Regions from separate parts of the Marinobacter sp. LV10R520-4 genome, predicted to be linked through region 1. Evidence: riboswitches for the same ligand, from Rfam matches in the RefSeq annotation. Region 1 holds a riboswitch; the other holds the start of a gene.
The links. Region 1 has a riboswitch for thiamine pyrophosphate ahead of ATG98_RS08785 (sodium:solute symporter family protein). Riboswitches for the same ligand answer to the same signal wherever they lie in the genome.

Region 1 (3,387 bases):
GTAATGGCCTTGGCGATCAAACCGCAAAGCGTCATCAGCCCAGGAGTCCCACAATCCCAACACAGCCTGCACAAACTCGTCGGCGCGGCGGTAACGCTCGGCGTGGCCGGGCATAGCGTCATAACCGTGGTTGCGGGCTTCTACATCAAACATCGAAGTAACCACGTTCCAGCCAATGCGGCCGCCGGAGATATGATCCAGCGATGCGACTAAACGCGCGGCGTGAAACGGTGTGTAAAAAGTGCTGGATACGGTGCTGATAAACCCGATTTTTTCCGTGGCCCGGCTCATGGCGGCCATGGCCGTTAGCGGCTCCAGGTAAAACCAGCTGCCGTCTGACACATTGCCCGCCGAATTGCTGTCGGCGAAAAATACGGCGTCCAGCTTGCCCCGTTCGGCGGTTTGCGCCAGGCGCTCGTAATAGCGAATGTCTCCCAACTGCTCCACCGCCGACTGCGGGTGGCGCCAGGCTGCTCGATGATGGCCACAACCCATCAGAAACAGGTTGATGTGCATCATCCGTTGATGTGAACCGGAGGCCGCCATCAGTTTTTCACCAATCCGCCGTCTACCACCAGGTTCTGCCCGGTTACCGAGCGCGACCAGGGTGACGCAAAAAACAAGGTAGCATCGGCAAACTCTGCCGGCGTGGTCACCCGTCGCAACGGTGTGCTGGCGGCGATGAAATCGAACACCGCCTCAGGCGTTGCAGCAGATGCGTCCGTGGTGCGCAGTAGACCACCCGACACCATATTCACGGTGATGTTATCCGGGCCCAGATCCTGCGACAGGGTACGGGTAAGCGACAGCAAAGCCGCTTTACCCGCAGTGTAATCGTGGTACGGCACCACCGGGTTCTGGAACAAGTTTGTCCCCACATTCACAATGCGGCCAAAACCCTGTTCGCGCATACCAGCCAGCGCGGCCTGGGTGGTGTTCAGCGCGCCACCCACCACGCCGGCAAACTGCTGGTTCAGATTCTCCCAGGTCAGCTGATCCGCATTCGGGCGAGCATCGCCGTTGAACGAGAAATCTGGTAAGGCATTATTGATTACCGTGGTCACCGGAAACCCGAAATGTTGCCGGGCCTGGGCAAACATCGCCTGCACAGCGGCGCGGTCGGTCACGTCAGCCTGCACCGCAAGGGCACGTACCGGTTCTTCAGCGGCCAGTTTGTGCGCCGCTTCGGCGCTGTTGCGGTAGTTAATGACAACGTTGGCGCCTTCCCGCAAAAACGCGCGCACCAGGTGTTCGCCCAAACCGCGGGCAGCACCGGTTATCAAAACCAGCTGTTGATCAAGACGGACGGATTTGTGCATAGACACCTCATGGCTGAGGCGAAGGTATGAATGGACAGATTGGGTGCGGGCGCACCCTCTGACATCCCTTCGCCAGTATGAACTGGATCAGGTTCAACGGGTGTGCTCTCAGCCCTGCAAAGCAGGACACCCCGTGTCGAGCCAAAACCATAGCACAACGGCGGCACGAATATGCAGGCCAAACCGCCATTAATAGCGGCAATTGACAAGTACGAACAGACTTCCTACTCTATTGCCATTCCTGGGGGCGCCATTGCGATGGCTGAGACTCCGCACTTAGTGCGGTAACCCTTCGAACCTGATCCGGGTAATGCCGGCGAAGGGAAGGAAAACGCCTGCTTTACGCTTGCCTGTGCGCCCCTTTCTTTCCCCGCTGCTTGTCTTGGTTGTCCCGGTTGTACTATTGACCCGCCACCTTTGGCGATGACGCTCCCGCCTGCCGCGGCAAGGAAAATTTACCCATGCTCAGCACCTCTACCGCCCTTATATGGCTGGTTTTATTCGCCGCACTTTTTGCGATACCCGGCCTGATTTACGCCCGCCACAAGCAAGACAAACTGGACGACTTTCTGGTCGCCCGCAACAGCCAGAGCAGCTCTGCCACCCTGCTAACCTTGCTGGCAACCACCATGGGTACCTGGATTCTGTTTGGCCCGGCCCAGGCCGCCACCTGGGGTGGCATTGGTGCTGTGACCGGTTATGCTCTGGGTGCCCTGGCACCGCGGCTGATCATGATTCCCTTGGGCAAACGCATTCGAACATTAATGCCCGAAGGCCACACCCTCACCGAATTTGTGCTCGGCCGCTATGGTCGCGTTATGTACGGCTTCGTGCTGGTGATCATGGTTTTTTATCTGTTTATCAGCCTGACTGCGGGCCTGACTGCCATTGCCAAAATGGTGTCTTTACTAGCGCCGGTGCCCTTATGGCTAACCGCCAGCATCGTCATGGGCGCCACTCTGCTGTACACCCTGTACGGCGGCCTGCGAGTCACCATTTTTACCGACCGGGTACAAATGCTGGTGATTTTGCCCTTTTTGGCGCTATTAATTGGCTTTGGCTGGAAGGCCACCGGTGGTCTGGCCCCGGCGATTCAAGGTTTGCAGGAAAAAGCTCCACACCTGCTTAACCCACTGGACATCAACGGCCTGAAATCCGGCCTGACCTTTTTCCTGGCAGTGGTGCTGACCGGGTTATTTTACCAAGGCACCTGGCAGCGTATTTTCGCCGCCCGCGATAACAAGGTTATCCGCAACGGTTTTATCATCAGTGGTCTGTTGAGTTTCCCCATCATTTTCATCATGGGTTTGTTCGGGCTGGCGTTTGTAGGCCTGGGCTTGCCGGGTGACGGTTCGGTGGCGCTGTTCAGCGTGTTGCTGGCGGACGTACCCGTGTGGTTTGCGATTGGCCTGTTACCCTTTGGGCTGGCGCTGATTATGAGCAGTGCCGACTCCACCATCAGCGGGCTGACCAGCATCATGGTCATAGACCTGCGCCGGCTGCTGCCAAAGTTGAGCAACCATAGCCTGCTGTCGCTGTCCCGCTGGCTGATTGTGTTGTTGTCGGTACCGGTGCTGTTTGTGGCGGCCCAAGGTTACAGCGTGCTTTACCTGTTTCTGCTGGCCGATCTGCTGTGCTGCGCCGCTGCTTTCCCGGTATTTTTTGGCTTCTACAACGCCCGTTACCAAAGCTACAACGCCGCGATTAGCACGTTTGCCGGCCTGGCTACCGGGTTAATGCTGTTTCCCGCACCGGGGGCGCCGCTCACCTATTTGCTGGAATCTTTCCTGCTCGCAACCTTTGTACCCATTGCGGTGTCGTTATTGTTGCTGCTAATGCCAAAAGGAGAGCGCTTCGATTTTTCCATCTTGGCGCAGCAGGTGCGGAAGCTGGAAGGGTAATCTGCAGCCGCTAATAGCCGGCTTACGATTGCCCTTAACGTGACGTCTACCGCTGCTCGACTTTTGAATGCGTCAGGAAAAAGCGCAGCATTTCCCCAGTCGCATCCGGACCTTTCGGGTCGGTATACGAGCCTTGAGGCGCACCACCGGCCCAGGCGTGGCCGGCG
Region 2 (3,387 bases), 1.7 Mb from region 1:
TGATAAGCACGGACAGCAGCGCCTGCCAAACGGTAAAACTAACCACATTGCGCAGGTAACGGCTGTGCCAGAGTTCTGCCGGGTTTAGCGCCGGTGCTTGCCATAGTAGGGCGCCCACGCCTGTGGCCGTCAGCGTGATTATGGCCAGGGCGATCAGCAGGCCGGGTGCCAACTGCCAGCCGGGGTGGCTCAGGGGCGCGCGATGGGTTTTATAAAAGCTCAGCGGATTTTGCATTAGCCAGCTCCGCTAGCGTGTCATGGCTTCCAGCCACTCATCGACCCATTCGCGACGATGTTGTGCCACCTCGGCCGGATCAAAAAACAGAGTGCGGGACGGCTGTATCAAACGGTTAAAAACATCGGGCAATTCGGCGCCCAGATCAATAGCCGGGTACATAACGTTCTTCAGCGGAATATGGCGTTGAAAGTCGGCGCTCAACATGAAGTCCAAAAACTCCCTTGCCAGCGCTTTATGTGGTGAACTGGCGACCACCGCCGCTACTTCTACTTGCAGGTAGTGCCCCTCGCTGAACGCCGCTGCCTGATAGCGCTCGGTCTTGTCGATGGCCATGTGGTAAGCCGGTGAGGTGCTGTAAGACAAAATCATTGGCGCTTCACCGTTCATAAACAATGAAAAATAGCCGTCACTCCAGCTCTTTGTGGTGGTCAGGATTTTTTTCTGCAACTGTTCCCACTTGGCCCCGGCATCGTCGCCGTAAACGTGGCGCATCCAAAGCAAAAGGCCAAGGCCAGGTGTACTAGTGCGCGGGTCCTGAATAATGATCTTCAAATCATCCGGTGCCGCAATCAGCTCAGCCAGATTTGTTGGCGGGTTGGCCAACTGCTCGGTGTCGTAAACAAACGCGAAGTGGCCCCAGTCGTAGGGTACGAATAATGGGTCTTGCCAGAGGATAGGCAGATTGAGAGCGTCCAGGTTTACATTGTGCGGCGCCAATAGCCCAGTGGCGCGAGCCAGTTCCATGGTGCCGGTGTCTAGGCCCAACACCAGGTCGGCTGAGCTGCTGGTACCTTCTAGCCTCAGTCGCTGTAGAATGTCTCCGCCGCTGTCGAGCACCACATAATTAAGTTGGCAGTCACAGCGCTGCTCAAACGCCGTTTTTACCGCCGGCCCCGGCCCCCATTCCGCTGCGAACGAGGGGTGGGTGTATACCGTTAAATCTGGGTTTTCGGTAGCGCTGGATAAACTGGTAAAAATGAGGATAAAGAGCCCTAAAACTGTCTGGGTTTTAGCAGGGAGTAGGGCAGTCTGACTCTTTTGAACAACGCGTTGGAACAGCGAATACGGCATGGTGGTTAAACCTCAAAATCCGGTTTTGGGGCACCATACGCGGTTTTCGGCCGATTAAAGCTCAATTCCTTCGCCGGCATTATCCGGGGCAGGTTCCGCGGGTATGGTCTCAGCCTGTTGGAGGCACCCCGTTGAGATGGGTGAGTATAACAGCCTAAGCCTTATAAGGACGACACCGCAGATCGACAAAACTATACCAACATGCAAAGACAAGCTTACCGTCTTGACGCAGCATAGGAGATCATATCAAACACGGTGGTATACCAAGGTTTCGTGAAAATATTTAACCAACGCATCCACTGCGCAAACCCCACCAACCGGAACAGAACCGCGTGATATTGGGAATTTATCAGGTTGTAGCTGTACTTGAGTAGTTGTTCAATACAAAATCGGATGATGACTTAAAATTTTCCCTGAAGCTACGTCTCAGCCTCAAAAATCTGGAATTGACCAGGGCTCGCGCGATGATTCACAACCGGCAAGACTCTCTGGAGCGGGCTCTTCAGCTGTTCTGGCAAAAGGGCTTTCATGCCACCTCGTTGAAGGATCTGGAGAAAGCACTCGATATGCGACCGGGTAGTATCTATGCCACTTTTGGCAGCAAAGATGGGCTTTTTCAGGAGTCCTTGGAGCGTTATGCCCGCTTGGGGCTGGCCGAGTTTGAGCGCACTTTGAACGCTTACCCATCACCATTGGCTGGGTTGGCCGCCTGGCGCAAGGCCGAAGATTTGTTGGCAGGCATGGAAGAACGCTTTATTGATCGTTTTGATGCGGCACAGCAGATCGGGGAACTGGATGCCCGGCTTGATCCCGTTCGCCTTGGGCGGCGCTTGCAGGCAGAAGTAATGGGGTTACGCGCTTTCGCCCAACGTGACGTCAACAGTGCGACTGTTCATGCTCTTGCTGAAGATATGGCACTGTCCCTGGAAGCTCTGCGTAAGGACGGTGTTACAGATAAACGCTAATATTTATCGCGTATTTGCCTGCTCTTGTTGCCTTAGGGCAGGGAGCAGGCTTCTTCAAGGCAGACTGTTTAGTCGATCGTTTTAGGTGCCAGTTTTTCTTGAGTTTTCAAATCAAAATCCGAGGCATCATGCCGCTCGTGCAGTTGCTCTGAAAGCTCACCCCAAGTGCGGTTGACTTTGCGGCCACGTTTGACAGCGGGGCGTTCAAAGATCTCTTGTGCCCAGCGGCGCAGGTTCTTGTAGCTTTCGACCTGCAGGAATTCACCCGCACCATAGGCCTCTCCCAGCACCAAATTGCCATACCATGGCCAAGTGGCTATGTCGGCAATGGAATACTCGTCTCCGCCGAGAAAACGGTGCTCGGCTAGCTCCCGGTCAAGCACGTCCAGTTGGCGTTTCACTTCCATCGTGAAGCGATTGATCGGGTATTCTAACTTCTCGGGTGCATAGGCGTAGAAGTGCCCGAATCCGCCGCCCAGATAGGGCGCTGAACCTTGCAGCCAGAACAGCCAGTTCAGTACTTCGGTGCGTGCAGCCGTGTCCTTTGGAAGAAAGTGCCCGAACGTCTCAGCCAGATAAAAAAGGATCGCACCGCTTTCAAAAACTCGGCTGCCGCTCTCCGTATCAAACAGAGCCGGGATTTTCGAGTTTGGATTTACGTCGACAAAGCCGGATGAAAACTGGTCGCCTTCGCCAATCTGGATCAGGTGAGCATCGTATTCGGCCCCGGTTTCACCGATGGACAGCAGCTCTTCGGCCATGATGGTGACCTTCTGGCCATTGGGTGTTCCCATCGAATAAATCTGCAAAGGGTGCTTTCCACGCGGCAGCGTCACCTCATGTGTCGCGCCGGCTATGGGGCGGTTAACACTGGCCCACGTTCCGCCGCTTTCGGCGTCCCAGGTCCAAACCTGTGGTGGTGCATATTGATGGCTGTTCGACATGATCCTGACCCTCTTTTAGAAATAAATAAAGCATTTAATAGAGCAGCGACACGTCAGGGCGGGAAACGAGAACCGCCTCCGACTTGCTGGGCATATTAGTCAGCCTTGTGCCACTCAAACTTCTGGAACGGCTTGTCTATCGGCGTGTCGGCAAGGTGATTTGTGTAGT

Region 2: linked by a shared signal. The riboswitch ahead of thiB (thiamine ABC transporter substrate binding subunit) and the one ahead of ATG98_RS08785 (sodium:solute symporter family protein) in region 1 are both predicted to bind thiamine pyrophosphate.

The regions. Positions count from the first base shown of each region.
Region 1 covers NZ_PDJM01000001.1:1,808,358-1,811,744, reverse strand. The annotation lists gene ATG98_RS08795 (LLM class flavin-dependent oxidoreductase) at 1-546, opposite strand, end outside; gene ATG98_RS08790 (3-oxoacyl-ACP reductase) at 546-1,319, opposite strand; TPP riboswitch at 1,367-1,463, opposite strand; TPP riboswitch at 1,553-1,661, shown strand; gene ATG98_RS08785 (sodium:solute symporter family protein) at 1,781-3,220, shown strand; gene ATG98_RS08780 (alpha/beta hydrolase family esterase) at 3,267-3,387, opposite strand, start outside.
Region 2 covers NZ_PDJM01000001.1:3,534,845-3,538,231, forward strand. The annotation lists gene thiP (thiamine/thiamine pyrophosphate ABC transporter permease) at 1-235, opposite strand, end outside; gene thiB (thiamine ABC transporter substrate binding subunit) at 248-1,309, opposite strand; TPP riboswitch at 1,358-1,450, opposite strand; gene ATG98_RS17160 (TetR/AcrR family transcriptional regulator) at 1,774-2,274, shown strand; gene yghU (glutathione-dependent disulfide-bond oxidoreductase) at 2,343-3,218, opposite strand; gene ATG98_RS17170 (carboxymuconolactone decarboxylase family protein) at 3,314-3,387, opposite strand, start outside.